One region of the Streptococcus ruminicola genome, then DNA from elsewhere that is predicted to be linked to it. Evidence: riboswitches for the same ligand, from Rfam matches in the RefSeq annotation. Region 1 holds a riboswitch; the other holds the start of a gene.

The links. A riboswitch is a leader RNA that binds a small molecule or an ion and turns the genes downstream of it on or off. The one in region 1 is predicted to bind thiamine pyrophosphate.
Region 2: another riboswitch for thiamine pyrophosphate. It lies ahead of thiW (energy coupling factor transporter S component ThiW); the one in region 1 lies ahead of thiT (energy-coupled thiamine transporter ThiT).

Annotation. Positions count from the first base shown of each region.
Region 1 is NZ_CP046919.1:1,452,696-1,468,939, reverse strand. It holds gene GPZ88_RS07570 (NADP-dependent glyceraldehyde-3-phosphate dehydrogenase) at 1-1,014, opposite strand, end outside; gene ptsP (phosphoenolpyruvate--protein phosphotransferase) at 1,366-3,099, opposite strand; gene GPZ88_RS07560 (phosphocarrier protein HPr) at 3,104-3,367, opposite strand; gene GPZ88_RS07555 (putative ABC transporter permease) at 3,587-4,387, opposite strand; gene icd (NADP-dependent isocitrate dehydrogenase) at 4,465-5,640, opposite strand; gene GPZ88_RS07545 (citrate synthase) at 5,670-6,788, opposite strand; gene acnA (aconitate hydratase AcnA) at 6,792-9,455, opposite strand; gene nrdH (glutaredoxin-like protein NrdH) at 9,740-9,967, shown strand; gene nrdE (class 1b ribonucleoside-diphosphate reductase subunit alpha) at 10,038-12,197, shown strand; gene nrdF (class 1b ribonucleoside-diphosphate reductase subunit beta) at 12,584-13,549, shown strand; TPP riboswitch at 13,649-13,746, shown strand; gene thiT (energy-coupled thiamine transporter ThiT) at 13,816-14,382, shown strand; gene ribH (6,7-dimethyl-8-ribityllumazine synthase) at 14,445-14,906, opposite strand; gene ribA (GTP cyclohydrolase II) at 14,918-16,096, opposite strand; gene GPZ88_RS07505 (riboflavin synthase) at 16,097-16,244, opposite strand, start outside.
Region 2 is NZ_CP046919.1:1,833,207-1,849,450, forward strand. It holds gene GPZ88_RS09300 (restriction endonuclease subunit S) at 1-335, opposite strand, end outside; gene GPZ88_RS09305 (FtsX-like permease family protein) at 447-3,083, opposite strand; gene GPZ88_RS09310 (ABC transporter ATP-binding protein) at 3,094-3,795, opposite strand; gene GPZ88_RS09315 (TetR/AcrR family transcriptional regulator) at 3,941-4,489, shown strand; gene tpx (thiol peroxidase) at 4,534-5,025, opposite strand; gene GPZ88_RS09325 (DNA alkylation repair protein) at 5,140-5,799, opposite strand; gene GPZ88_RS09330 (O-acetylhomoserine aminocarboxypropyltransferase/cysteine synthase family protein) at 5,916-7,196, opposite strand; gene thiE (thiamine phosphate synthase) at 7,308-7,940, opposite strand; gene thiM (hydroxyethylthiazole kinase) at 7,933-8,730, opposite strand; gene thiD (bifunctional hydroxymethylpyrimidine kinase/phosphomethylpyrimidine kinase) at 8,731-9,528, opposite strand; gene tenA (thiaminase II) at 9,521-10,201, opposite strand; gene GPZ88_RS09355 (HAD family hydrolase) at 10,194-10,850, opposite strand; gene GPZ88_RS09360 (class I SAM-dependent methyltransferase) at 10,837-11,550, opposite strand; gene thiW (energy coupling factor transporter S component ThiW) at 11,547-12,128, opposite strand; TPP riboswitch at 12,296-12,385, opposite strand; gene pcrA (DNA helicase PcrA) at 12,487-14,799, opposite strand; gene pdxT (pyridoxal 5'-phosphate synthase glutaminase subunit PdxT) at 14,945-15,517, opposite strand; gene pdxS (pyridoxal 5'-phosphate synthase lyase subunit PdxS) at 15,530-16,244, opposite strand, start outside.

The DNA of each region.
Region 1 (16,244 bases):
GATAAGACCTTCAACATAGTCAGCAGCTTTTGTATCGATAAGTGGAGTGATATCAGCGTTATCTTCTGGCATACCAACAGTCAAGTCGTTAACAAGTGCAGAAACTTTTTCAACTAATTTGTCAGCAATGCTATCCATAACAAGAACACGTTTTACAGCTGTACAACGTTGTCCTGAGTATCCATAAGCACCAGCAACGATGTTTTTAGCAGCCAAGTCAAGGTCAGCATCTTCAAGAATGATAGCTGAATCTTTACCACCAAGTTCAAGCATGATTGGACGCATACCAGCCAAATGACCAATGTGTTCACCAACTGGTGTTGAACCAGTGAAGTTGATATAGTTAACAGCTTCGTGTTCTACAATATAGTCACCGATAACAGAACCACGTCCAGTAATTGTGTTAAATACACCTGCAGGAAGTCCAGCTTCAGCAAATGCTTCAGCTAAAAGAAGACCTGAGATAGAACCTTGCGTAGGTGGTTTAAGGGCAACAACGTTCCCTGAAATAAGGGCAGGAGCAATCTTAGAACCTGCAAGGTTGATTGGGTAGTTAAATGGTGAAATAGCAAGCACCAAACCTACTGGTTCGCGACGAACGATAGCGATTTTTTTCTTGCTTGCTGGATCAAAGCTACCACCTTCAAGAACTTCACCTTCAAGACGAACGCCTTCTTCAGCAGCATAGTTAATGATTTCAGCAGTACGAATAACTTCACCGACAGCTGATTTGTAACCTTTAGCGATTTCTTTAGAAAGAACAGCACCAATTTTTTCAGCATCACGCATCAAAATATCAGCTGCTTTGTGAAGGTATTCAGCACGTTCTACATATGAAAGTGCACGCCATGCTTTTTGAGCAGCTTTGGCTGATGCATAGACGTAGTCTACTTCTTCTTGGCTCATTGCAGGAACAGAACCAAGTTCTTCACCAGTTGCGGGAGCGTAAATTTTGATTTCTTCTTTAGAAAGTTTCCACTCACCGTTGACGTAATTTTTATATTGTTTAGTCAAGCGATATCTCCTTTTAAATGTGATAACTCCATTTTATCACTTTTTTAGCTTTTTTCAATATTTTAACACGAAAAAATTCTGAAAATTTAGACAAAAACTTTGTACCGTCAAATAGTTATAATTATAAAATATCTAACAAAATGAGAAAAGTTCTCTAATTCCTACATATGTTTTGCTATAATCAGAATTTAGAGAATTTTTCCAATTGATAAAAATTTTGTTTTTATAATTTTTTTGTATATTTTTCCATTAGAAAAAACAATAACATTTCAAATGAATTCAATTAGGAGTTCCTGATTTTTAACATCAAAAAAAGCTTTTAACATTACGTTAAAAGCTTTCTCATGTTAATTAGTCAACATTAACATATTCTTTGCTAAGCTCAAGAACTTCTTCCATTGTTGAGCATTCTGTAAGAGCGCGGTTAGCGTATTCTTGCATTTTAGCAGTGTCAAGTTTCTTCATCAAGCTACGTGTACGAAGAATTGATGTAGCTGACATAGAGAACTCGTCAAGCCCCATTCCGACAAGAAGTGGAACAGCTTTTTGGTCACCGGCCATTTCACCACACATACCAGCCCATTTACCTTCAGCGTGAGCTGCTTTGATAACGTTGTTAATCAAACGAAGGATTGATGGGTTGTATGGTTGGTAAAGGTATGAAACTTGTTCGTTCATACGGTCAGCAGCCATTGTGTATTGGATAAGGTCGTTTGTTCCGATTGAGAAGAAGTCAACTTCTTTCGCAAATTGGTCAGCAAGCATAGCTGCAGCTGGAATTTCAATCATGATACCAACTTGGATATCATCTGAAACGGCAACACCTTCAGCTTTAAGGTTTGCTTTTTCTTCATCAAAGATTGCTTTAGCAGCACGGAATTCTTTAAGAAGAGCAACCATTGGGAACATGATACGAAGTTGTCCGTGTACAGATGCACGAAGAAGTGCACGGATTTGTGTACGGAACATTGCATTTCCTGTTTCTGAGATAGAAATACGAAGTGCACGGAATCCAAGGAATGGGTTCATTTCTTTTGGAAGGTCGAAGTAAGGAAGTTCTTTATCCCCACCAATATCCATTGTACGAACCACAACTGGTTTACCATTCATGCCTTCAAGAACAGCCTTGTATGCTTCATATTGTTCATCTTCAGTTGGGAAGTCTTGTGAATCCATGTACAAGAATTCTGTACGGTAAAGACCAACTGCTTCTGCACCATTAGCATTAACACCTTCAACGTCTTTAGGTGTACCAATGTTAGCTGCCAATTCGAAGTGTTTACCATCTGCTGTTACTGTTTTAGCATCTTTAAGAAGAGCCCATTCAGCTTTTTGTTTAGCATATGCTTCACCAGCAGCTTTAAATTCAGCAACTTGTTCATCTGTTGGGTTGATGATCACTTCACCAGTGATACCGTTTACAGCAACGATATCGCCATCTTTAACACGGCTAGTGATATCGTTTGTTCCAAGAACAGCGGCAATTTCAAGTGTACGAGCCATGATAGCTGAGTGACTTGTACGTCCACCAATGTTTGTAACAAAGGCTTTAACAAATTGTTTGTTCAATTGGGCAGTATCAGAAGGTGTCAAATCGTGTGCAATAACGATTGATTCTTCATCAATTGTAGCAGGGTTTGGAAGTTTAGCACCAAGAAGGTGAGCCAATACACGTTTAGCAACGTCGCGGATATCTGCGGCACGTTCTTGCATGTATGGGTTATCTTCCATTCCTTCAAAGATAGTGATGAACATGTCAGTCACTTCTTTAAGTCCTGCTTCTGCGTTAGTTTGTTTTGCACGAATAGTTTCTTTAATTTGGCTGATCATTTCTGGGTCAGCAAGAACCATTAAATGTGCGTCAAATACGGCAGCTGCTTCTTCGCCAAGTGTTTCTACTGCTTTTTCACGTATAATAGAAAGCTCGTCTTGTGATGCTTTCAATGCGGCATCTAGGCGAGCTTCCTCTGCACTTGTATCTTCAACTGTAACAGTTTCAAATGACAAATCAGGTTGAACGAGTAGATACGCTTTAGCAACAGCAACACCATCAGATGCGGCAATTCCTTTAAGCATTTCTGTCATTTTCTTAAGCCAATCCTTCTTTTGTCATTGTTTCTTCGATTGCTGCAAGTGCGTCATCAGCGTCAGCACCTTCAGCAGAGATAGTTACGTCAGCACCTTGACCAACACCAAGACTCATAACACCCATGATTGATTTAAGGTTTACTGCTTTACCTTTGTAGTCAAGAGTGATGTCTGAAGCGAATTTGCTAGCTGTTTGAACAAGCAAAGTAGCTGGACGTGCGTGAATACCTGTTTCTGCAACAATGTGAAAATCTTTTGAAGCCATATTATGGTTCTCCTTTTATTTGTGTTTTTTCGGATTACCTTATGATAACCCTTACAAGCTATGATTATAGCATAAACCCTTTTTTATTTCAATAGTTACACACCTTGTATGCGCCTTCTTTTTTGAAAAATTAAGGAAAAACGGCACTTTCAGGCTGTAAAATTACCTGTTTTTTTCAAAAATAAATAGAAACAAGTTGAACTCGCTTCCATTTATTGATTAATCTTTCTTTTCAGCTTTTTTCTTTTTTAGGGCTGCTGTTTGTTTACGAATTTCATTAAAGAATGGTGCTGTTGTCAAGCTAAGATTTTTATAGTTCCGCAACATACGACGTTGGTTAAAACGAAATGGCTGAACACCCTTAACTTTTAAATTCTCATTTAGCTGAAGTCTAAATTTCTCCAAACGTTTGCTGAAAGCTTCTCTTTGTTTAGTCCAGTCGTCAAATTCTGTTTTAACAGATCGAAGCAATCTTTCCTGTTCAGAGCGAACATATTTTTCAACCGTTGCTGCAGCTTGTTGAAATTTCACAGTATCCATAACTGTCCAAATCAAATCCGCTGTCATGATAGAAACAATCACTAGGGCAAACCAGCCATTCAAACGATTGATAACAGCCATGACCGTTGGCTGGACAAATTTAACAAGTATCAAAATACTAACTCCCCAAAAAAGTGAAATTTCAGGAGCAATCCAACCTTTAACATTACCAAATAAATGGCTATAATCCCAAAGTTTCATATGAAAGAAGTTCTCCAAAAACCAGCCAGCCAGAAATTCAAAAATCGTCGCAATGAGCATGCCACTGATAAAAAGTCCTAGTAGATTGTTTTGAAATGGTTTTGTGCCGATTAAAACCGTCGCCACCGCAAAGCCATAAACTGGACAATAAGGCCCAGCTAAGAAACCACGATAAGCAAACTTTTTATCACGAATGGAGCAATAAATGGTTTCCCATAGCCAACCGATAAATGAATAAATAAAAAATAGAAAAATAATATCCGTTATAGAATAGCCCATAAAACGCCAACCTCTAAATTTCAAACTATTCTCATTATAACAAAAAACCTAGAACAAGACTTGTTCTAGGCGAGCTTTTACATATTTTCAATAAGTTTAGCTGCAAATTCACTTGTTGAGCAAGCGGCTTTTCCTTGCGCCAAATCTGCTGTAAATTGACCTTTGGCAAAAGTTGTTTCAATTGCTTGAGAAATCAAGCTGGCAACTTCTGTCCATCCGATATAATCAAACAACATACAACCAGATAAAAGAACAGAACATGGATTAGCAATGTCTTTTCCAGCAATATCAGGAGCTGTTCCGTGAGTTGCTTCAAAGATTGCATGTCCAGTTACGTAGTTGATATTAGCACCAGGTGAGATTCCGATACCACCAACTTGAGCAGCAAGAGCATCACTCGCATAGTCACCGTTTAAGTTTGTCAAAGCGACAACATCAAATTTTTCAGGATTTAGTAGGATTTGTTGCAAGAAGTTATCGGCAATGATGTCATTCATAACCAATTTCCCACTTGCCAATTCATCAGCATATTCACGTTCTGCAAGTTCGTAACCCCATTTACGGAAGCCGCCTTCGGTAAATTTTTGAATATTTCCTTTGTGAACAATTGTGACGTTTGTTAGTTGATTAGCAAGAGCGTATTCAATTGCAGAACGAATCAAACGTTCACTACCTTCTTTTGAGATAGGTTTGATACCAATGCTACTTGTTTCAGGAAAACGAATCTTGCTGACAGACATTTCATTTTGCAAGAATTCAATGACTTTTTTCACTTCTGCTGTACCAGCTTCCCATTCAATCCCTGCATAAATATCTTCTGTATTTTCACGGAAAATCGTAATACTTGTTTTTTCTGGTTCTTTAAGCGGGCTTTCAATTCCTTTGAAATAGCGAACTGGGCGAACACAAGCATACAAATCCAATTCTTGGCGAAGTGTAACATTTAACGAACGAATCCCACCACCAACTGGTGTTTCTAGAGGACCTTTAATAGCAATCAAATCTTCTTTAATCGTATCAAGCGTTTCTTCTGGTAACCATTTCCCAGTTGCTTCATGCGCTTTTTTACCAGCTAAAAGTTCATGCCATTCAACTTTCTTTTGACCTTGATAAGCTTTTTCAACAGCAGCATCAAAGACAGCACGCGCATTCTTCCAAATGTCACGTCCAACACCATCCCCTTCAATAAAAGGGATAATTGGATGATTAGAAACGACCAATTGGCCATTTTCTAAAGTGATTTTATCAGCCATAATTTTCCTTTTTCCTTTCGTAATCTTTTTTAACGATCTTCAAGTGGAACATATTTCAAACCAAGTTCACCTTTATAACGAGAACGTGGACGAATCAATTTATTATGTTTTTGTTGTTCTTGAATATGAGCAATCCAACCAGCAACACGACTCATGGCAAAAATCAAGGTAAAGATTGAACTATCAATACCAAGCACATGATAAACTGTCGCTGAATAGAAATCGACATTTGGAATCAAACCTTTAGTATGTTTCATGTAATCTTCAATTTCACGAGACAAGTCAAACCAAATTTCATTTTCAGTTCCTTCTGTTAAAGCTTGAGCCATTTCACGAAGATATTTTTCACGTGGGTCTTGTGTTTTATAAACGCGGTGGCCAAATCCCATAATTTTTTCTTGTGAATCAAGTTTTTCTTTTAGATAAGCTTTAGTATCACCCATTTCACGGATTTCAGTCAGCATGTCGAAAACACGTTCATTAGCGCCACCGTGAAGAGGTCCTTTAAGGGTACCAATCGCTGTTGTTACACAAGAATAAATATCAGCCAAAGTTGAGGCACAAACACGAGCGGCAAATGTTGAGGCATTTAATTCATGATCAGCATGTAAAACCAAAGCTCGATTTAAAGCTTTAACTTGCAATTCTGTTGGTTCTTCACCATTTAGCATATAAAGGAAATTGGCGGCAAAGCACAAGTCCTTGCGTGGTGCTACTGGTGTTTTTCCTTCACGCAAACGAGCAAAAGCTGCAATAATCGTTGGCATTTTTGCCATTAATTGAATAGATTGTTCGTAAGTTGCTTCTTCTGAGTTATCTTCTGCATTAACGTTGTAAACACCTAGCAAGCTAACTGTTGAACGAAGAACACTCATCGGATGCAAATGATTACGTGATTGAATCATAATACATTGCACAACAGCGTCACTGATTTCATAGTTATCACGAAGTAATTTTACAAAATCATCAAGCTCTGTTTTATTTGGCAAATGAAGGTTCCAAAGAAGGTAAATCACTTCTTCGAAACTAGCATCATTGTCCATCAATTCTGAAATATTGTAACCTGCATAAGATAAATTATCATTAATAATCGAACTAATACGGGTATTACAGGCGATTAAATCTTTTAATCCACTTGATCCTGTCATATATTAAGCACCCCCTAATTTCTTTCTAACAACCATTGGTAGAATTCCGCCATTTTTGTAGTAACGGATGTCAGCATCCGCATCAAAACGGACCATGGCTTTAAAGTGTTTTTCACCTGATTCATCACGCGCAATCACATCTACAATATCGTGAATACCAGGATTTTCTGAAAGGTTAATATCGTATGTTTCGTAACCTGTTAATCCAAGACTTTCAGCTGTATCACCTTCTAAGAATTGCAATGGTAAAACCCCCATCATGACAAGGTTTGAGCGGTGAATACGTTCAAAGCTTTCAGCAAGAACAGCTTTAACACCAAGAAGATTTGACCCTTTGGCAGCCCAGTCACGACTTGATCCCATACCATAGTCTTTACCAGCAATGACCAAAGTGTCAACATTATCTTCTTTATAATGCATAGCTGCATCATAGATTGGCATCAATTCACCATTGTATTTTGTATAACCACCAATTTTACCATCGGCTAATTGGTTTTGAATTCGAATGTTGGCAAATGTTCCGCGCATCATGACTTCGTGGTTACCACGACGGCTACCATATGAGTTGAAATCAAGGTAATCAACACCATGTTCTGTCAAATATTTAGCAGCTGGACTGTTTTTAGCGATGTTACCTGCTGGTGAGATGTGGTCAGTTGTGACACTATCACCAAATTTAGCCAATGGTTTAAGGTTTTTAAGTGGTTTGATTGCTAAATCATCACCCAAGTTATCAAAGTATGGTGGGTTTTGGATGTATGTTGAGGCTTCATTCCAATGATAGATTTTACTTTCTTCTGTTGGAATTTGGTTCCACTTTTCACTGTCAGTGAAAACATGCTCATACTCGTGTTCGAACAATTCACGTGTGACAAATTGGTCAACGTATTTTGCTACTTCATCATTTGTTGGCATGATGTCTTTAAGATAGACTGGCTCATTGTTTTGATCAAAACCAAGTGGTTCTGTTGTCAAGTCAATATTCGTATTTCCAGCAAGCGCATAAGCCACAACTAGCGGTGGACTAGCAAGGAAGTTTGCTTTGACGAGTGGATTGACACGACCTTCAAAGTTACGGTTACCTGACAAAACAGCTGATGCAAGCAAGTCAGTGTCAGTAATAGCTTTTGCAACTTCTGGACGAAGGCTACCTGAGTTACCGATACATGTTGTACAACCGTAACCGACAATGTTAAATCCAAGTGTATCTAGGTAAGTTTGCAAACCAGAGTTACGAAGATAACCTGTCACCACTTTTGAACCAGGGGCAAGTGATGTTTTGACTGTCGGAGCTACGCGTAAACCACGTTCAACAGCATTTTTGGCAAGCAAACCAGCTGACATGAGCACGTAAGGATTTGAAGTATTCGTACATGATGTGATAGCTGCAATTGCCACATGTCCAGTCTTGATTTCCACATCTTTGTCCTCAAAGTGAACAGTTGCTGTTTTATTAATCTCATCTGCTGTCAAACCAAATCCTTGAACACCTGCTTCGCGTGTCAAGCTTTCTTGGAAAGTTTGTTTTGCTTGTGTCAAATCAATCAAATCCTGTGGACGTTTTGGTCCAGAGATACTTGGTGAGATGGTAGACAAATCAATCTCAACAACTTTAGTGTATTCAGCTTGATGCTCTGGATCATAGAAAAGATTGTTACGTTTAGCATATTCTTTTGTCAATGCAATGTGGTCTTCATCACGGTTTGTCAAACGCATGTAGTTAAGCGTTTCATCATCGATTGGGAAATAACCACATGTTGCACCGTATTCAGGAGCCATATTAGCGATAGTTGCACGTTCAGCAAGACTAAGATTTGAAAGACCATCACCAAAGTACTCAACGAATTTGCCGACAACTTTTTCTTGACGAAGGACTTGTGTCACTTTAAGTGCCAAGTCAGTTGCAGTCGCAATCTTAGGCAATTTACCTGTCAAACGGACACCGATGACTTCTGGAATTGGGAAAAACGAAGCCTCACCAAGCATAGCTGCTTCTGCTTCAATACCTCCGACTCCCCAACCAAGCACACCAATACCATTGATCATTGTTGTGTGACTATCAGTACCAAACATTGAATCAGGGTAAAGCATACCATCTTTTTCAATGACAACATCACTTAAATACTCAATATTAACTTGGTGAATAATCCCTGTTGCTGGTGGAACAGCACGGTAATTATCGAATGATTTTTCAGCCCATTTCAAAAATTCGTAACGCTCATTGTTACGTTTAAATTCCATATTAATGTTATCTTCTAAAGCTGTATCGCAGCCAAAGAAATCAACCTGGACACTGTGGTCAATAACCAAATCAACTGGGATTTCAGGGTTGATTAAATCTGCATCACCACCATTTGAAACGATGGCATCACGCATTGATGCAAGGTCGACAACAACTGGTACACCAGTGAAATCTTGTAGGATAACACGACTTGGTTTGAATGGGACTTCGCCTTGGATGTTTTTAGGATTGTAAGTTGCTAAATTTTCAATGTGACTTTTTGTAACATCTACTCCATCATACTTTCTGAGTAAACTTTCAAGTAATATACGAATAGTGTAAGGGATTCTTTTGATATTTCCTCCATAATGAGAAACGGCTTCTTCAAGATTTAGGTAAGAATAGTCATTCTCTTTGAAAGAAAATTTAGATAAGAACTCTGTCATGTACGGACCCCCGATTATAATAATATTGTTTTTAATTATACAAAATTCAGAAAATTTTGTCAACATTAATTTACAGGTGCGTGTTAGATTTCCTGACATGATGTGTTACTTAAAAATAAAAAAGCTGTTAAACCTTGGTATCACTACATTTTGTACCAACGACAATCACCAACCGCTACATATGGTGTTTTTGTAAGTCTTTTTGGTTGCTTTTTTGGTATATTTTGGCTATTCTAATTAAACATTGAATTAAAAAAAGATAACGATTTATGGAGGAAAGCCTAATGGCTAATAAAATTACACTTTTTTCAAAAAATAATTGCATGCAATGCAAAATGACTAAAAAACTTTTAGAAAAAGCGGGCGCTGAATTCCAAGAAATCAACATGGATGAACGCCCAGATATGATTGATTACGTTAAAAGTCTTGGTTTTACAGCCGCTCCAGTTATCAAAGCTGGCGAAATTGCCTTTTCAGGATTTCAACCAAATAAACTAAAAGAAATTATTTAACTACTCTTCCATCTTGAATTAGAAAGGAATTACCTTACTCAATCTATGAACTAGGTAACTTACTTTATTTATGAGTCTTAAAAATCTTGGCGAAGTCTCTTACTTTCGCCTTAATAATGAAATCAACCGTCCAGTAAACGGTCAAATCCCGTTAAATAAAGATAAAGAAGCTCTCAAAGCTTTCTTTCTTGAAAATGTCATTCCAAACACCATGACATTTGAAAGCATCACTGAAAAAATTGACTATCTAATTGCCAATGATTACATCGAAGCTGAATTCATCGGTAAATACTCACCAGACTTTATTGAAAACTTGTCTAAAGACTTGCAGTCTCACAAGTTTCGCTTCAAATCTTTCATGGCAGCTTACAAGTTCTACCAACAGTATGCTTTAAAGACAAATGACGGCAGCCAATATCTTGAGAGTATCGAAGACCGTGTGCTCTTTAATGCCCTTTATTTTGCTGATGGAAATGAAGAGCTGGCGCAGGATTTAGCACTTGAGATGATTAATCAACGTTACCAACCAGCCACTCCTTCTTTTTTGAACGCTGGACGAAGTCGACGCGGTGAATTTGTATCATGTTTCTTGATTTCTGTGACAGATGATATGAATGCTATCGGACGTTCTATCAATTCAGCCCTGCAATTGTCACGTATCGGTGGTGGGGTCGGTATCAGCTTGTCAAACTTGCGTGAAGCTGGCGCGCCAATCAAAGGCTATGAAGGCGCAGCGTCCGGTGTTGTTCCAGTGATGAAACTCTTTGAGGATAGTTTTTCATACTCAAATCAACTTGGTCAACGTCAAGGTGCAGGTGCTGTTTATCTCGATGTTTTCCACCCAGATATCATGGCCTTTTTATCGACTAAGAAAGAAAATGCTGACGAGAAAGTGCGCGTCAAAACCCTTTCGCTTGGGATTACCATCCCAGATAAATTTTACGAATTAGCTCGTAAAAATGAAGACATGTACCTCTTTAGTCCATATAGTGTCGAGCGTGAGTACGGTGTGCCATACAGTTACGTCGATATCACAGCAGAGTACGACAAAATGGTCGCTAATCCCAACATTGTCAAAACCAAAATTAAAGCGCGTGATTTGGAAACTGAAATTTCAAAACTCCAACAAGAGTCTGGGTATCCCTACGTGATTAACATTGATACCGCTAACCGCACTAATCCAATCGATGGCAAAATCATCATGTCAAATCTATGCTCTGAAGTTCTTCAAGTTCAAAAGCCAAGCATTATCAACGACGCCCAAGAATTTGTCAAAATGGGAACAGATATTTCATGTAACCTTGGTTCAACCAATGTGGTTAATATGATGACTTCTCCTGATTTTGGTCGTTCTATCAAAGCCATGACACGTGCCTTAACTTTCGTATCAGACACGTCATCAATCGAAGCAGTACCAACAATCAAACACGGCAATGAACAAGCCCATACTTTCGGACTTGGTGCTATGGGACTTCACACTTATCTTGCCCAAAATCACATTCACTACGGAAGTCCAGAATCTATCGAGTTCACAAATATCTATTTTATGCTGCTCAATTACTGGACTTTAGTCGAATCTAATCAGATTGCTCGCGAACGCAAGCAAACCTTTGTAGGCTTTGAAAAATCAAGCTACGCTGATGGTAGTTATTTTGATAAATACATCACTGGTGATTTTGTACCAAAATCTGACCGCGTCAAAGAATTCTTTGCTGGGCACTTTATTCCTAGCGGTGAGGATTGGGCTGAGCTTCGCGATGCTGTGATGACAGACGGACTTTACCATCAAAATCGTCTTGCCGTTGCTCCAAATGGTTCGATTTCATACATCAACGATGTCTCAGCATCACTTCACCCCATTACACAACGCATTGAGGAACGTCAAGAAAAGAAAATCGGTAAGATTTACTACCCAGCAGCTGGGTTGTCTACAGATACAATTCCTTATTACACGTCTGCTTACGACATGGATATGCGAAAAGTCATTGACGTTTATGCTGCAGCTACTGAGCATGTTGATCAAGGATTGTCCCTCACTTTGTTCTTGCGCAGCGATATTCCAGAAGGAATCTACGAATGGAAAACGCAAAGCAAACAAACCACTCGTGACCTTTCTATCTTGCGTCACTACGCTTTCAATAAAGGGCTCAAATCAATCTATTATATCCGCACCTTTACAGATGACGGTGAAGAAGTTGGCTCAAACCAATGCGAAAGCTGTGTGATTTAACTGAGTAAGTCTGACTAGACGTTAAAACGTCTGTCAGACTACGCTATTCGCTATAGCGAATAGCTAACTCACTTACTAACTTCATTAATCGACTAAAATCGAGTCGATTAATTCCGTGGCGTAACTACTTAAAAACTTGCATTGGTCCTAAAGGACCTAATAACATGACGGCAACCGCTCGGGCGGACTGCCTAGTTCACTTACTAACTTCATTAATCGACTAGAACCGAGTCAATTGCTTACGTGGCATAAGCTTTTGACAACTTTTGTTAGTTTAAAAATGATTAGTGTCACGTCACGGCTAATGCCAGCGCTACTAGATAAATAAGCTAACCCGAACCTAGTCATCTGACTGGTTTTCTAAACTATTTTTATGGAGAAAATACATGTCGCAAACTTATTATAAAGCCATTAACTGGAATGAGATTGAGGATGTGATTGACAAGTCAACTTGGGAAAAGTTGACCGAACAATTCTGGCTTGATACGCGTATTCCGCTCTCAAACGACCTTGATGATTGGCGCAAGCTTTCTGACCAAGAAAAAGATTTGGTCGGTAAAGTTTTTGGTGGCTTAACTCTTCTTGATACCATGCAATCAGAATCTGGTGTAGAAGCGATTCGTGCAGATGTCAGAACACCTCACGAAGAAGCCGTCCTCAACAATATCCAATTTATGGAATCTGTCCACGCCAAATCATACTCTTCCATTTTTTCAACACTTAACACAAAATCAGAAATCGAAGCAATCTTTGAATGGACAAACAACAACGAATACTTACAGAAAAAAGCCAAAATCATCAATGATATTTATGAAAATGGCACTGCTCTACAAAAGAAGGTCGCTTCAACTTTTCTTGAAACCTTTCTCTTTTACTCAGGATTTTTCACACCACTTTATTATCTTGGCAATAATAAATTGGCAAATGTCGCTGAAATTATCAAATTAATCATCCGCGATGAATCTGTCCACGGAACTTACATTGGCTATAAATTCCAACTTGGTTTCAATGAATTATCTGAGAAAGAGCAAGATGACCTGCGTGATTGGATGTATGACTTACTTTATCAACTCTATGAAAATGAAGAAAATTACACCAAAACACTTTATGACCAAGTTGGCTGGACTGAGGAAGTTCTGACTTTCTTACGTTATAACGCCAACAAAGCTCTCATGAACTTAGGGCAAGACCCGCTTTTCCCTGATACCGCAAATGACGTCAACCCAATCGTCATGAATGGTATTTCAACAGGAACTTCAAACCACGACTTCTTTAGTCAGGTCGGAAACGGATACCTTCTTGGTTCTGTTGAAGCTATGCAAGATGATGATTACAATTATGGCCTTGACTAAGCTTTTCAAGAAAAGGCGAAAAATGATTAGAATTTTCAAAAAATATTTTCGAACTGTCTTGACAAGAAAGTTTCTTTCATGCTAGACTATAAACAAATTGAATTCACAAAGGAGTGCCATCGGCTGAGATCGCATTTGCGAAATCCTGATAACCTGATCTCGTTAGGACGAGCGTAGGGATTGTGATATGACTTTTTTAAACGTGATTAAAATAGCATTGAACATATTATCAGAAAAAGCTCCTTTGTGTTAGAAGGAGCTTTTTTATGTCGTCGAAGAATTCTCAATTGTCTGCTTTAATTGAGACTGCATTGGTTGCTGCTTTTGCTATGGCTTTATCTTATATTCCAGATTTTGCTAGCTGGTTCACCCCTTCATTCGGTGCGGTGCCAGTCGTCCTTTTTGCCCTACGTCGCGGTCCAAAGTACGGAACTCTAGCTGGTCTTATCTGGGGCTTGCTTCACTTCATTTTAGGTAAAGTTTGGTATTTGGCTTTGTCACAAGTTATCATCGAATACATCATTGCCTTTATCTCAATGGGCTTGGCTGGATTTTTATCTGCGCCATTTCAAAATGCTCTCTCTAAGGACAATAAAGGACGTGCTTTGATTTACTCAACTATCGGTGCCACACTTGCTGTTTTTGTCCGCTACTTTTGGCACTTTGTAGCTGGCTTTATCTTCTGGGGAAGCTACGCACCAAAAGGCATGTCACCTTACCTTTATTCTCTCAGCGTCAATGGCACTGCTGGACTCCTAACTCTAGTCTTCGTCATTTTAGCGCTAGCTATCATCATCCCAACACAAGGAAAACTCTTCTTGGTGAAGAAATAAACCCTTCATTTTCTAAGCTTAACACCATAAAAGCTAAGACAAATCGTCTTAGCTTTTTTCTATTACAGTTGTTTTGCCAAATTAATCATCTCAAGCACACCTTGGGCGCATTCGCTACCTTTATTACCAGCTTTAGAGCCTGAACGTTCGATAGCTTGCTCGATATCCTCAGTGGTAATCACACCAAACATAACTGGAATGTCACTAGTAAGATTAATCTGACCAACACCCTTAGCCACTTCGTTGCAGACCAAATCATAATGACTTGTTGACCCGCGAATAACACTCCCAAGGGTAATAACACCGTCGTATTTGCCGCTGGCAACGATTTTTTTCGTCATAAATGGAATTTCAAAAGCACCAGGAACCCAGTAAACATCGATATCGTTCTCAGCCACTTCATTTCGAACCAGACCGTCCACGGCACCACCTAATAATTTTGAGGTGATGAATTCATTAAAACGCGCCACAACGATTGCGATTTTCAAGTCTTTTCCGATAAATTTTCCTTCAAATGTTGTCATGATTATTCTCCTTATACGATGTATAATAAATGATGAAATTTTTCTTGTTTGGTTTGTAGGTAAGCTTTATTTTCTTTGTGGGCTGGCATCTGCAAGGGCAAGCGTTCCACAATTTCTATACCTGCCATTTCAAGCTGCTCCAACTTATCTGGATTATTGGTCAAGAGTTTAACCTGCTTGATATCTAAAAAGCTCAAAATATCCGCTGCAATCTGATAATCACGCTCATCGGGAGCAAAGCCAAGCTCAAGATTTGCCTCATAAGTGTCCAAACCTTCTTCTTGCAACTGATAAGCCTTTAGTTTATTTTTTAAGCCGATACCTCGACCTTCTTGACGAAGGTACAAAATAGCTCCGCGACCAACTTGGTCAATTTTTTCCATGGCAGCATGCAACTGTTCTCCACAGTCACAACGCAAAGACCCAAAAATATCGCCAGTCAAACACTCTGAGTGCAAACGCAGTAAAAGCGGTTCATCTGTCGTCAAATCTCCCTTTGACAAGAGAACATGCTCGCGCTTTTCTTCATCTTCAAATAACTGAAGGTCAAAGTCACCATAACTTGATGGCAACTTTACCTTAGGACTATCTTGAAAGCTCACATAGCGGGCGATATCACCAACTTCAATCATGGTCAAATTCCACTTGCTAGCAAAATCATGCAAATCAGCTTTACGAGCCATCGTGCCATCATCTTTTAAAATCTCACAAATATAAGCTGCTTCTCTCACACCAGCTAAACGTGCCAAATCAAGACTTGCTTCCGTGTGCCCACGACGTTCTAATACTCCACCAGAGCGTCCTACTAACGGAAACATGTGACCAGGTCTGTGAAAATCACTTGCTTTACTACTTACCGACGCTAATTCTTGAATAGTCTTAGCGCGGTCAAAAGCTGAAATTCCTGTTGACGTTTCTTTGTGGTCTACGCTAATGGTAAAAGCTGTGCCATGTGCATCCGTATTTTCTTCTGACATTGGAACAAGTTCCAAACGATTAGCAATCTCCTCAGACACTGGTGCACAAATCAAGCCACGCGCATGCTTGGTCATAAAATTCACATTTTCTGGGCTTGCTAATTCTGCCAGACCAACCAAGTCCCCTTCAGCTTCCCGGTCATCATCATCAACCACGATAATTAATTTTCCTGCTCTCAAATCAAAAAGAGCCTTTTCAACATCCTTAAACATTTATTCTCCTTTCATCCTTACTACTTGTGCCTGCATGTATTTTGCTAAAATATCAGTCTCGATATTGACCTTGTCGCCTTTTTTAAGACTAGCCAAGTTGGTTTCTTTTGCCGTATGCGGAATCAAAGACACGCTAAATTGTCCCGAC
Region 2 (16,244 bases), 380 kb from region 1:
TCAGCAGTCGGTCTTAAAACAGTAATGTTAGCAGAGGCAATGATTGCCCTATCTTGCTCATGAAAAACAGCGACTTTTTTAACTGTTCCTTTTGAGGCAATTAAAACATCTCCATCTTCTAAAAGGTAACGTGAGACACTGTCTTGTTCTGCATCAATCTTTTTCAAATGGTCGTAATCAATATCAGTCTCAGTCATATCACTTAAGTTAACAACCGATACATTTCCTGTATCTCCTAATTTTGAAACAGCCTTTCCTTTAAAATGCTCTGTCACGTCACTTAAAGAAACTTTGGCAATCGGATTTGCTTCATATTTCTCAATCAATTCACTCATAGCTATCTCTCCTTACATGTTAGTATTATAATACTAATTTGAACATTAAACAAGTTAAAAGAGCAGTAGACTCACTGCTCCTTTACTATTTATTCGATTTTTTCCAAGAACTCAATCAACTGATTTCAAAGCTTCTAGCATATCAACTGTTTTTAGGATATGGTTAACAAGCCAACCTAACAAGAATAGTATTCCAATAACAACGATAATTGGAATGATGTAGATTGATAAGCCAACTTCAGTCCCAAACTTAATTGAATCTGAACCAATCATATTCATAATCAGTTGATGTAAGTATTTTCCGCCAATCAATCCTACTACAATACCAATCAATGACAAACTAATCGTTTCTCGATAAATGTACATGGTCACTTCATTATCATAAAATCCAAGAACCTTAATCGTTGATAATTCTCGAATACGTTCAGCCACATTAATATTGGTTAAGTTGTAGAGAATAACCACTGCAAGTAAAATGGATATGATGATTAGAATCGTCATTGCGCCATTAAGAGAGACAACGACTGAGTTAACATTCTTAATCAGTGAAGCATTTTGGCTAACAGCTGATACACTATCCATGGCTAATAATCTTGTAGACATATCTTCGATATTCTTACTAGAATGATTTTTAAGTGTGACAAGGTAAGCATTATCTTTAACCTCTTCATCGAAGAGTTTTTCATAAGCTTTTTGTGACATAAAAAGATAATGACCAACATTCATTTCAGCAATTGCAGAGACTTTAAGAGAATGCTTATTCCCATTTTGATCTTTAAAATCAAATGAATCACCAGCTTTTATGTGATATAAGTCAGCTAATTTTTCTGATAGGACAACACCATCATCTGTTAAGGTCAAGTCTTGTGCTGTTTTAGCATCTTTCAAATGAATAAAGTCACCAAAACTTTTACCTTGACTAACCAAAATTGAAATGTCTTGCTTATCTGTCAATCCAGAAATACTTTCTGTGACATGTGATAAATATATGCTTTGGTATTTGGATACTTTTTTAGAATCTAAAACAGACGTCAACTCTTTTTGGCTACTGCTATCATCACTAGTGACCACAATCATGTCATAAGGCATCAAACGTGAAAATTGATTATCAATGATTTTTCCTAATGACGATTGAATTCCTAGTCCAGCAAATAAAAGGGCAACCGAACCGGCAACACCAAATATGGTCATCAGCATGCGCTGCTTGTATCGGAAAATATTTCGGGCAGTAACTTTATGTGTAAATGACAAACGGCGCCAAATGAAACCGATACGTTCTAAGAAAATTTTTGAACCTTTGACTGGTGGTTTTGGCAACAAAAGCTGAGAAGGTTTCTCACTAAGCTCTTTTCTAGCAATAATAAAGGCTGGCAAGACCGCACTAACAAGAGCAAATACGATTGCAATCAAAGTATACGACCAATAGAAATAATAAGTCGTACTTCCTAAAGTTGTATCACCTGTAACAATCTCAGCAATGACTCGTGACAAAATGTAATGCCCCGCAAAAATTCCCAAGATGGTTCCTGTCATGCTAGCAACAAAACCATAGATAACAAATTTCTTAATAACGTCGCTATTGCTGTAACCAAGAGCTTTTAACACTCCTGAATTAGTACGCTCTTCATCTACAAATCGCGTCATTGTTGTGAAAGTCACTAAAGCAGCAACAACATATAATACAACAGGAAAGACATTGCCAATGCTGCCAATACTTGAGGTACTTGAAATGTAGGTTTGATAACCTCCACCACCTGGCAAGGTTGAGCGAGTATACGATGTATATGTTGGCTCTTTCATAGAATCAAGCTTCGTTTTAGCGTCACTAAGCTGCTTTTCACTCTCAGTAATTTGAGCTTGGGCTTGATTGATTGATTCTTGTGCTGCTAATTGCTGCTCATTTGGTAATTGAGTGAGCATTGCTTTTTGGGCTTCCAGTTGAGATTTAGCTGCATCGACCTTTGCTTGATTAGCATCAAGTGAAGTTTGCGTTTCTGATTTTAATTGTGCTAAACGCTGGCTAGGATTATCAGAAAGCAAATCCTCTAGCGCACTTTCTTTTTTAGCTAATTTTTCCTTATATGTTTCAGAAAATGGATTTAGTTTTTTTAAATCATCATAACGAATTCTAGCAATCGTGTAAAAATCACTGTCAAAGGCTGATTCTGGAACGACGGCATAGTATTTCAATACTCCGTTTCCAGCACTTGATGTTCCAAGGCTAGATTTTGAAAGAATCTCTGAGGAATTGACAAAGCCAACAACTTTGAATGTTGTTTTTTTCAAAATGCCTTGTTCGTCAGACTGCGTAAAGGTGATATTATCACCAAGGTGGTATTTCTTTTGCATGGTTGAAGCTAAAGCAATTTCATCAGCAGCTTTGGGATAAACACCTGAAACTAACTCATATTTTGAAATACGCTTGCTGTTTGAAAACACACGAATAGCATCATCGGTATTTTTAATTGTCACATCCGTCAGATAGCCATAATCAACTTCGCTGTCTTTGATCGTTGCTAGCTCTTTTTGATCATCATCACTAAAACCATAGCTTGCAATAACTGACAAGTCCATGGTATTTTGCTTTTTAAGATAAGCACTTGCTGTCCTTTGCATGTCAGGTCCTGTTACTTTCAAGGCGACAAAGGCAAAAGCTCCAAGCATCATCAAAAGCATGATGGATAAAAAACGACCTTTTGAACTTCCGATTGATTTTCTGATATCTTTCCAATAAGTCTTTTTTGACATAGCCACCACCTCAATATTCTAGTGTTTCGATATCTTGAGGATGCTCGTTCACTTCGATACTACTTACCGTGGCATCATGCATATGAATCACTCGGTCAGCAATTGGAGCAAGAGCTGAGTTGTGTGTAACAATAATCACGGTTGAACCTTTATGACGTGACATATCTTGCAAAATTTTTAGAACTTGTTTTCCGGTTTGATAATCAAGGGCACCAGTCGGCTCATCGCAAAGCAATAATTTGGGATTTTTGGCTACCGCACGCGCAATTGACACACGCTGCTGTTCACCACCAGATAGCTGTGCTGGGAAGTTATTAAGACGTTTTCCAAGCCCCACATCAATCAAAGTCTGCTCAGCATCTCTTGCATCGCTGACAATTTCTGATGCTAACTCCACATTTTCTTTGGCGGTCAAATTAGGTACCAAATTGTAAAATTGAAAGACAAAACCAACGTCGTTACGACGATAAGTTGTTAATTCTTTTGCATTGTATTTAGCAATATCAACACCGTCAATCAAAACTTGCCCTTCATCGTTCGTGTCCATACCACCGAGAATATTTAAGACAGTTGATTTTCCAGCTCCCGATGCCCCTAAAATAATGACCAATTCCCCTTTTTCAATGGCAAAATTAATATCATTATTAGCCACAATTTCAGTTTCACCTGCTTGATAACGTTTATAAGAATGCTTCATTTCAATATAAGCCATGAAATTCACCTCTTTATTTTTTCTTAATTAGACATCTTGTTGATTTAATTTGGACTATATTATATAATTTGATAAATTATTAAACAAGGACAAAAATAGACAATCTGTTCATTTTAGACCAGGACTAAGAAAGGAGCTGATTTTTATGGCAAAGAGACAAACAGAAACCAAGAACTATCTTAAACAAGCTTTAGCTAAACTCTTGTTGGAAAAACGATTTGAGGAGATTAGTGTCTCAGATTTAACCAAAACTGCTGGCATTAATCGCGGAACATTCTACCTTCATTATGTTGATAAATGTGACATGATGGACCAACTAAAAAATGAAACACTTGATGAGTTATTAGCTATTCTAAATGACGACTCTCTTTTTTCTGATAGTCGGACTGTTATCATCCAGTGTCTGGACTACATCCGCAAGAATTTTGAGTTTATTTATGCTATTTCAAAATCATCTTCTTCTGATTTCTCTAAAACCATCAAGGATTTTATTTACAGTTTTCTTTTGACTATCCCTGATTTCAAAGATATTCTCGTGAGCTATTATGAAATTCCTTATCAATATGCGCTTGAAGTTTATTTATCTTCTATTGAGAGTATTATCTCTCTTTGGGTAAGTAATGGTGGAATTGAAAGTTCTGAAGAAGTCACCGATATAATCCTTAAAGTTGCTTCGCTTGATAAAATGGTATGACAATACTAAGAAAATCTCACTTTAGTTTAAGTGAGATTTTTTAACTATAGTGAGTTTACGGCAGCAAGAGCCGCTTGATAATCTGGATCTGAGTTAACATTTTCCAAGTATTCAGCATAAACCAATTGATTATCCGTATTTAAAACAAGCACAGCACGAGCTAGAAGATGCCATTCTGCCATTAAAAGACCATAAGTCTTCCCAAATTCATTGTCATAGTAATCAGACAACATAACCGCTTGATCAAGACCTTCAACACCACACCAGCGTGCTTGAGCAAATGGCAAGTCTGCTGAAATCGTAATTACCACGGTATCAGACATAGCTGAAAGTTCTTTATTAAACGTACGTGTCTGTGTTGAACAAATACCTGTATCAATTGATGGCACAACGCTAATTACTTTTTTCTTTCCAGCAAAATCAGACAAGCTTTTAATACTTAAATCAGATGCTCGCAATGAAAAATCTGGTGCTGTTTCACCAATTTTTAGTTGTTTACCAATTAAAGTTACGGGATTTCCAAGAAAAGTTGTCATCGTTTATTCCTTCCATTATGAGAGTTTTTTTGTTATTTGCAAGAAAAGAAAGCCTTTTACTCTCCTTTCATTTTACCGAAAAATCTCTTTTTAAACGAAGAATATGCTTGAAAGTTAAAGATACTTGCTTGCCTCTCTAACTGAAAGTGGTGATAAGTGTTCTTTGTTTGTCATGATAAACTGTCTAACCCAAGCAGCGTTAGTTTTTGACAAATCACGTAAAGCCCAACCTATGGCTTTATTGATAAAAAATTCCTTTGAACCAAGATTCCTCAGAAGAATCTCTTGGAGTAAATCAATCTTAGTCTGATCTTTTCTACCAAGCTGGTGAAGAATGGCTAGTCTACATAGCCAGATATTATCATCATATGCCCACGCTTTCATCACCTTATCAACTCTCTCATCCGTTAATCCAATGCGACCAATAACAACGGCTAGTATGTCAATACTATCCCACCACTGTTTGCTTCTCGCAAAATATTCAAGCTTTTCAATATCATCATAAGTCAGAAATCTTTGCATCGTACGCAAGTAATCAAGAACCAAATACTGACACTCACGGTGGTCATCTTGCCAGACCTGCTTTAAAAAAGCCCAATCAAGCCTTTCTGATTTTTTCTCATTGGCTAAAAATGATTTGTAAAGCGCTCGGCGTTTTGGTGTTTGAATACCATAAAAAGAAAATCGATTTTTCATGTAGGCAGACATAACTTGCGCTTTTGCCGAATCAGCGTTTTCTTCAAATAATCGAGTCATTTCTTCAAGCTTTGACAACTTTCTTCCTCCTTAGAGTAACTAAGCTATTTTTCACTTTCATTCTACCAAAAAGCAGCCTGTTTGGCATACAGGCTGCTTGCTTTTACCCTATGAACATCAATACGATTGTTTGATTAGATTTTTTCCAAAGCTAGACGCAAATCTTCAATCAAGTCATCAGCATTTTCAAGACCAACAGATACACGAATTTGATTTCGAGTTACTCCACAAGCTTTCAAATCTTCTTCAGAAAGTTGTTGGTGAGTTGTTGTCGCTGGGTGAACAACAAGAGATTTGGCATCCGCAACGTTTGCTAAATCAGAGAAGATTTCAAGGTTATCGATAAATTTATGCGCTTCTTCTTGCCCTCCCTTGATGTGGAAAGTAAAGATTGAACCAGCACCTTTAGGGAAATATTTTTGAGCCAAGTCATAATATGGACTCGATGGCAAGCTTGGATAGTTGACTTTTTCAACTTTTGGATGATTGGCCAAAAAGTCAACGATTTTCTTAGTGTTTTCAATATGGCGGTCAATACGAAGTGACAATGTTTCAAGACCTTGCAAAAGTAAGAAAGCACTAAATGGTGACAAAGCTGCACCAGTGTCACGCAATAATTGCACACGAAGGGCTGTGATAAAAGCTGCAGCTCCGATATCACGAGTGTAGCTGATATTGTGATATGATGGGTCTTCATCTACAAATTGTGGGAATTTACCAGATGCTTCCCAATCGAAGTTTCCTGAATCCACAACTACACCTGCAATAGTTGTTCCGTGTCCACCGATAAATTTTGTTGCTGAATGAACCGCAATATCAACACCGTGTGAGAAAACATTGATTAGATATGGTGTACCAAAGGTATTATCAGTTACCAACGGAATCTTGTGAGCATGCGCAATATCAGCAATCTTTTCGATATCAGGAATATTGATAACAGGATTTCCAAGCGTTTCGATCAAAACAAGTTTTGTATTATCCTTGATAGCTGCCTCAACTTCCTCAAGATTGGCAACATCAACAAATGTTGTTGTCACGCCATAACGCGGAAGGGTTTCTTTTAGCAGATTGAATGTTCCACCGTAAAGCGTTGTTGCAGCCACCACATGGTCGCCAGCGTGAGCAAGCCCAAGAACAGCATAAGTAATTGCTGCCATACCAGATGATGTTGCGACTGCTCCAACCCCATTTTCAAGGGCAGCAATACGATTTTCAAAAACTTCTACCGTTGGATTCCCGATACGTGAATAGATATTTCCTGGTTTTTTCAAACCAAATAAATCTTCACCTTCTTGAGCATTATCAAAAACATATGATGTTGTTTGGTAAATTGGAACAGCGCGAGATTTAGTAACTGGGTCAACAGTTTGACCAGCATGCAATTGTAGAGTTTCAAAGTTATATTTTCGTGTCATGGCATGTACTCCAATCATTAAAATTTCTGAATGTACATACAATTTTACACTCTTTTAAAAATATTGACTAATACTTATTAAAAAAGACTAGGTATAGTTTCAAACTATACCCTAGTCAAATGCTCTGGCAAATCGTTGCGTATCAAGTTCAACTTCTTTGGACTGAGCAATGGCTGAAATTACAGCAACACCATCTGCTCCAGATTGCCGAATAGCAGCTACATCACCAAATGTAATGCCACCAATTGCCACAATTGGAATGTCTTTATCCAATTCACGCATTTCTCTCAGACCATTTAATCCGATTACTTGGCCAGCATCAGATTTTGAAGAAGTTGGAAAAATAGGCCCTACACCAATGTAATCAACAACATCAATAGCTGATAAATGATATTCCTTAGCATTTCCAACCGATAGACCAATCAACTTATCTGGAAACAACTTTCTAGCCTCACGAACTGGCATATCATCTTGACCTAGATGAACACCATCAACACCAATTTCTAAAGCCAAATCAATATCATCATTGATAAAAAATAAAACGTGGTACTTACGACAAAGTTCTTTAACTTTTAAAGCAAGGTCCTTTTTTTCTCGCCCAGAAAGTGCCCCTTGACCTTTTTCGCGAAACTGAAAGCAAGTTACTCCCGATTTAAAAGCTGCTTCTAAGATATCCAAAAATTTCCCTTTGGGGCAATTTGGCGTGCCACAAATAAAATAGACCTGTAATTGTTCTTTATTCACAATACACCTCAACTCTCTTCAACCGCTCAACATCTTGATTTGTGATTTTGCAAAGAGCATCTAAAAAAGATATCTGAAAACTTCCAGGTAAACCAATGCCTGATGCAGCTTCTGCTAGCTCACCTGCAATATTATAGACTGAGACTGCTTCTTCTAAGCAAGCAAGTAAGTCACCTTCTTTAGCCAGTCCGATAAATGCTGCTAGTACAGCTCCAAGTAAGCAGCCTGTTCCAGTAACAAGAGGCATTAAGGAACTGCCATTTTTAAGAAGTTTAACGTGACCATTGACTGCAATTGCATCTGTTTTTCCTGTGATGACGACAGGAATTTCAAGTTTTTGATTGGCTAACCAAGCGAGGTGTCCAATATCGTCAACATCAGCAGAATCAACGCCTTTACTTTTGACATTTTGTCCAATCAAAGCAGCAATTTCACCAGCATTTCCCCGTAAAAGTGAAACCTTGTGATGGTTTAGTAAATCAGACGCAACTTTCTTACGATAAGGGCCAGCACCAGCAGCAACTGGATCCAAAACAGTTGGCACCGAATGCTTCTCAGCAATATCTAGAGCGTCCTTGTAAAGTTGCCAACTTCCCTCGTGCAAAGTACCAATATTAACCAAAAGACCACTAGCGTTTGGTAAAAAATCTTCCAAATCTGGTTGATACTCACTCATAGCAGGGGAAGCTCCTAGAGCTAAAAGTCCGTTTGCTGAGAAATTTTTGACCACATTATTTGTCAAACAAATGGTCAAAGGATTATTTTCTCGTAAGTCATCTAAATAAGTCATTTAATCTCCTTTGTATGTGACGTGATTAACTGGACCATTTCCATGACCGAGTTCTGGAGCGGTTTTGATAGCTTCTGTAATAAATCGCTTAGCTGTTCCAACAGCTTCTTGAACAGAACGACCTTTGGCTAATTCTGCCGTGATTACTGCAGCATAGGTACAACCTGTTCCGTGTGTATGTTTGGTCGCAATGCGTTCAGAGGTAAATGTCTGCACTTGACCATTTTCTAAAAAGAGAAAGTCTTTAGCTTCATTTTGTAAATGGCCACCCTTGATGACAACATTTTTAACGCCGTATTTAGCTTGAATAGACTTTCCAGCTTTGAAAATGGCATCTTCGTCTTTTAATTCTTGTCCAAAAAGTACTTCAGCTTCTGGTAAGTTTGGTGTGATAATGGTTGCCAAAGGAAGTAATTTTTCTTTAAGAGCCTCTACTGCTTCTTGGCTAATCAAACGATCGCCACTTGTTGCTACCATGACAGGATCAAGGACGTAAGGACATGACATAGTATTCAAATACTGACTCACGCGTTCAATGGTTTCAACTTCCGCCAGCATCCCTGTCTTAATCGCATCTGGCTTAATATCAGAAAAGACACTTTTTAGCTGCTCATCAAGAATCGTTTGATCAAGATTACAAATGGCTTGAACACCTTGGGTATTTTGTGCAACTACACTGGTAACAACCGCCATACCATAAACCCCACGCGCTTGAAAGCTCTTTAAATCAGCCATGATACCCGCACCACCACTTGGATCAGTTCCAGCAATTGTTAGAGCTACTTGTAATTTAGACATTTCTTACCTCCTCTGGCCACTCTTCCTGATCAATTGCCATTTGGAAAAAATTGCGTTCATGCTGACAACTTTCCAAAAAGACACGAATCATTTCTTTTCTTTTTTCTTCTGGTAGTTGACTACTAAATCGCTTTAGTAGGTCAAAATACGTCGGTAAACAAGCTGTTGCTTCGTCAGCTGCGTAAAACTCAAACCATGCTTTAAATGGATTATCACTTGCAACCTTACCAGTCTCAAGTGCTTTTTTAGCAACCTGCTGATAAATCCACGGACATGGAAGCATGGCTGCCAAGATGTAAGCTGGATTATCTTGATAAAGTTGATAATACATGTGCTTAATGTAATGGTCAGAACTTGGATACCAAGCCTTATCAGCAATAATATTATGATAATCTCTTCCAGCTGCTTTAGCTAAAATATGGTGAGCTCCAACCTCATGATTAAAAATAAAGTCAATCTGACCTAAAAAGAAGTCTTTGCTTGCTTTATCAGGAATTTTGGCAAATAGCTGAGCATAAATATCAGCGAATTTTTCCAAATAAATAGCATCCGCTTTTAAGTAATGGCAAATTGCCTCATCAGACAAATTGCCTGCCATCATTTGCTTGATAAAATCATCTGCTAAAATCTTATCGATAAAGATTTGACTACGTTCTTTCATTTCATTAATCATTCATTTCTTCCTTTACTATTGTTGTGAATTCCTTTAAGTGACGAATGGTGCGAAATGCCTGCTCTTGATTGTCTTGTGGGTTATCAGTATTTGACAGATAGACACCTTGAATACCAAACTTTTGAGCTGTTTTTAAGTGGCGCGTGCTATCTTCCAGATAAAAAATCGTCTTGTCAAATAAGGCTTCAGTTTCAAGTACCGCTTGATAAAAATCTTCTGTTTTATCAGGAAATCCTAGCGCAATACAAGAATAACTACCAGAAAAGTATTGTAATACTCCTGCCGATTCTAAACCGATTTTGGCTAAATCATCATAATTTGATGTGACTGCATAAATCAAAAAATCTTCTTCAGCTAAATCGTCTAAGGTCTCTACAGCTTGCGGCATGAGTGAAACCTTTTGATAAGCCTCTTCTAGTAGCTGCTGAGTTTTCTTTTCTGGATAAGTCAAGTTTTCTTTGGCAAATAAAGCTGATAAATAAGCTTGCGACTCAATCATATTTAAACGCCAGAGGTGTTTTTTTATCGTTTGAGTATAGGAAATATTGGCTAAAGCCAAGACTTTCTCAATCACCTCATCCCACAAACCATAAGAATCAAAAATAACCCCGTCTAAATCAAGAAAAATAACACTTTTACTTTTGGGCAACAAGGGCAACATAGCCTCCTTTGTCATACCCCTCAATCGGTTCCTCCACAAAATCATTAGTATAGATAGGCTGAGCTGTAAGGGTTTGGAAATATCGAATATTTGTCATGCCAAGTTCATCTCTTAAAATCGCTTCTTTTTCAAGAGGAGAATGGAAAACAGCAGAGCGGACTAACTCGATTGGATAAGGAAAAGTTGGGGCAATTTTATGAAAAATTTCTTTATTATAACCACCAACATGAGCAGCAAATTTATACAAAATACCATAAGCACTCTCCACTGGAACATCCAACAAAATCAAATGACCTCCCTTTTTCAAAGCATGATGGCAATTCTGGTAAGCTGACGATAAATCTTTGATATAACTCGAACAACCGTTTAAATAAATCACATCATAGGCTTCTTTTGCAAGTGTAGCACTCTCTGCATCCCCAATCTTGACTGTCATGCCACGTTTTCTAGCAATTGTCGCCATATCATTTGACGGCTCAACACCGTATTTAACCTGAATGCCGTATTGTCTATGCAAAGCTGATTCAAAAAGACCACTGCCGCATCCAATTGATAGAATGGTTTCTTTTTCAATATCATGTAAAGCTCGGTGCAACAGTTTTAATTCACTGGCAAAGACATTACTATTTGTCATAAACCATTGATCATACGCGTCTGCGTAACCGTCAAACATTTTTGCATCTGTCATTGTAATCCATCCTCCTTGAGACTTTCCAAGGCATATAATTTTTTCAAATTCATGAAATGTGTTGAAGACTTCAAGCCACGAAGCACAGCCATTGCCAAAAAGCCCCCAATCAAAGTCGCCAAAACAAATCGTGGGGTAAAAAAGACCAAAGATTGTGCCTGACTTGCTTTTGCAAGTAACTCGTCATCCCCATGAGCTGACATGGTCCAAAACCAAACCATAACTGGTGCAGAAAGTAGCGAACCAATAATCCCTGTTCCAAGAAACTCTCCGAACCATGCCATGACAGGCTTTTTCGTTAAACGGTAAAAATAAGTGGCTAAAAAAGCTCCTGGGACAGATCCAATAATAGCTAATGGAGCTACACTAGCCACACCAGCTTGAGTTAAAATCCGCATAATAGCAACAATTAATGCCATAGCTACAGCATAAATAGGCGTCATGAAAGTTGCCGCAATGATATTCATCACACTGGACATAAATGCCATGCCTTCAATCCGAAACAGCGGTGTTAGCAAAAAATCCAAAGCAATCATGATAGCCAGAACAGTTAAACGGTGTACACGATTATTCGCCATAAAAATTCCTTTCCTGACACTAACATGCACCAAAAGCTCACAGAAATAAAAAGACTCCATTTGAAAAATCTCAAATGGAGTTTATCTATTTAAAAACTGCGAAACAGCTCTTTTGACTTTACAAAAGAACTATCTTATATCGATTTTTGCACAACAAAAAACAGATTTTTGTTGCTTACACATTTCCCTTCGTCAGTTCTAACTGCATCAGGTTCAATGGGTATAATCTCAGCTTTTACGCACCCCAAATGTCTTATTAAATTTACAGAATAACTATAACACACTGTTTTTAATTATGCAATAATATTCTGAAAATTTTTCTTTTATAAAAAGTACAGCCTTAGCTGTACTTCTCCTATTATTTCTTCTCAATTGGTGCAACGCTGGCTAGTAGTTTTTTAAGTCCAACTTCTGGGAAATTGATTTTTAGTTCTTGAGTTTTGCCTGAGCCTGTAACTGCAAGGACAGTTCCGTCACCCCATTTTCTGTGGTGAGCGATATCTCCGATTTGCCAGTCGACTGCTTCTTTTGAAGCACTAGCTGATTGACCAAAAGGTACTCCTTTGACGGCTTTTGAATATGGCTGCGCTCCACGTGATGTCGGTTGAACTTTCGCTTTGCGAGCTTGAAGAGCTTGTTGGAGGCTCATGCCTTTACCAAAGCTCATTGATTGATCGCTGCTATTGCTATAACGAACAGCAAATGAAGAATTAGCAGGTCGAGCCAAGCCTTGGTATTGCAATAACTCGTCATCAATTTCACGGATGAAGCGAGATGGACGATTATAACTTGTCTTACCAAACAAGGTACGTGTATTGGCATTTGTCACAAAGAGCAATTGCTCAGCACGCGTAATACCAACATATGCCAAACGGCGTTCTTCTTCTAATTCATCTTGATCTTCAGCAGCACGTGAAAGTGGGAAGACCCCTTCTTCCATACCAATCAAGAAGACAATTGGAAATTCCAAACCTTTGGCAGCGTGCAAGGTCATCAAAGTCACTTCTGCTGTTTCAGCATCACCATCATCAGTATCTGCAATCAAAGCCAAATCATTCAAGAAACGACTTAGTTTGTCAATACCAGATTCATCTTCTGGGGCATCGTCTTGATTTTCATCAAAGTTTTTCGTAACAGTCAAGAATTCTTCGATATTTTCGATACGTGCTTGGCTTTCAAGCGTATTTTGCACACGAAGGGCATCAAGGTATCCAGTCTTATCAAGAACAGCTTCTACCAATTCAGTAACACTGTATTTGTCCAAGTCAGCACGAAGATTCATAAGAAGGTTTGCCAAATCCCAAACAGCTTGTGCCGCTTTTCCTTTGACACCTGAAAGCATGATATTAGCTGATGCATCAAGCAAACTCATGTTTTGAAGATTAGCAAAGTCACGGATTTTCTCAAGCGTACCAGGACCAACACCGCGTTTTGGTTCGTTGACGATACGTTCATAACTAATGTTATCGGCAGTATTGGCAATAACATTCAAGTATGAAATCACGTCACGAATTTCCTTACGGCTGTAGAATTTCGTTCCACCAACCATAGTATAAGGAATGTTTGATTTCAGCAAAGCTTCTTCAATAGTACGTGATTGGGCGTTAGTACGGTAAAGAACTGCAAAATCTTTAAAGTTTTTCCCTTGTTCACGGACAATATTGTCAATCGTTGAAGCAACAAAAACAGCCTCTTCACGTTCGTCACGCGCACGGTAATAAACAATTTGTTCCCCGTCAGAGTTTTGTGTCCAAAGTTTTTTCGGACGACGATTGCGGTTGTTATTGATAACGGCATTAGCTGCTTGCAAAATTTTCTTAGTGGAACGATAGTTTTCTTCCAACATAACAACCTTGGCTTCAGGATAATCTTTCTCAAAATCAAGGATATTTTGCATATCAGCACCACGCCAACCATAGATAGATTGATCAGCATCACCGACGACACAGATATTTTTAAAACGAGATGCCAAGAGTTTAACCAACTGATACTGAGCATGGTTAGTATCTTGATACTCATCTACGTGAATATATTGGTAGCGTTGTTGATAATAAGCCAAAACATCTGGATTTTGGTCAAACAAACGAAGCGTCAACATGATAAGGTCATCAAAGTCCATAGCTTCGCTTTGACGAAGTTCCGCTTGATAAGCTTTGTAACATTTGGCAACGATTTGTGTGTACATGTCACCAGCTTGATTCTCATATGCAACCTCATCAAGCAAATCATTCTTGGCATTTGAAATGGTTCCAAGGATGGCACGTTCGTTCCATTTTTTAGGATCAAGGTTGAGGTTCTTTAAAATACGTTTCATGAGCGTACGTTGTTCACCAGGATCCACGATAGTGAAATTGCGGTTATATCCGATGTGATCAGCGTCACGACGCAAAATGCGCACACACATGCTGTGGAAGGTAGCAATCAACGTATCAGCCGTTGCTGGATTCAAGGCCATAGCACGTTCACGCATTTCACGCGCAGCTTTATTGGTGAAGGTAATCGCTAAGATATTCCACGGGTTTACAAATTTTTCATCAATCAAATAGGCAATGCGGTGTGTCAACACGCGAGTCTTCCCAGAGCCCGCACCTGCCATAATCAAAAGCGGACCTTCTGTCGTTTTAACAGCTTCAGCCTGCTTATCATTCATACCATTTAATAAAGGATTCATCGTATAAAAGACCACGGAGGCTCTGACATCAGCTCCCATCAGCCAAGAAAACCATCCGAGATTTATTCCTCTCTATATTAATTATTTCATTAAAATCAATGCTTTTCTATTGTACCATTTTTTAAAGAAATAATGTTGGCTGGTTTCACTTTGTTTGACAAATCTTCAAGAAATAAGAATGAATGCTGTCACTCTCATCAACTTCAGGATGAAAAGAAAGTCCGATTTGATTGCGATAACGAACAGCGACGATTTTGCCCTGATGTTTTGACAAAATCTCAACTTCATCTTCTACCTCACTAATGTATGGTGCTCTGATAAAAGTCGCTGGCACTTGACCTAAATCCGCAAAATCAAGTAAAGACGAAAAACTTCCTAATTGTCTACCGTAGGCATTACGCTTAACGGTGACTGGCAAAGTTCCTAAATAACGCTTTGCTTGATTTTCAACATTTTCAGCTAGTAATATCAAACCAGCGCAGGTCGCAAGAACTGGCAAACCCTGCTGAATCCTTTCTTGCAAAGGTTCTAAAAGCCCTAAATCAGCCAATAATTTTCCTTGAACCGTTGATTCACCACCTGGAAGCACCAAACCGTCTAGCGGCTTTTCCAAATCTTTTAGCTGACGAATCTCAATTGTCTGTGCACCTAATGAGGCTAACTTTGCTTTATGCTCTGCAAAATCCCCTTGCAGGGCAAGCACTCCAATTAAAACCATATCAACCTCCTTCTAAATCCCACGTTCAGCCATAAGTAATTGAATTTCTTCTTCGTTAATGCCGACCATGGCTTCGCCGAGATTTTCTGATAACTTGGCAAGTAATTTCTTATCTTGATAATTTGTCACAGCTTGAACGATAGCACGAGCACGTTTTTCAGGGTCACCTGATTTGAAAATACCAGAGCCAACAAAAACACCTTCTGCACCAAGTTGCATCATCAACGCAGCATCTGCTGGCGTAGCCACACCACCCGCCGCAAACAAAACAACTGGTAATTTTCCAGTCTCATGAACTTCTTTGACTAAATCATAAGGAACTTGCAATTCTTTTGCTGCTTGATAGAGTTCATCCTCACGAAGAGAAGTTAAACGAGCAATTTCACGGTTCATTTGGCGTAAATGACGCACAGCTTGGATAACATCACCAGTACCTGGTTCCCCTTTTGAACGAATCATACTAGCGCCTTCTGCAATACGTCGAAGAGCCTCACCAAGATTTTTAGCCCCACATACAAATGGTACGTCAAATTGAGTCTTGTCAATATGATAAAGATCATCTGCAGGTGATAGCACTTCACTTTCATCGATGTAGTCAATTTCAATGGCTTCAAGAATTTGGGCTTCTACAAAATGACCAATACGAACTTTTGCCATAACTGGAATAGAAACAGCCTCTTGAATTTCTTGAATCATCTTAGGATCACTCATGCGCGAAACACCACCA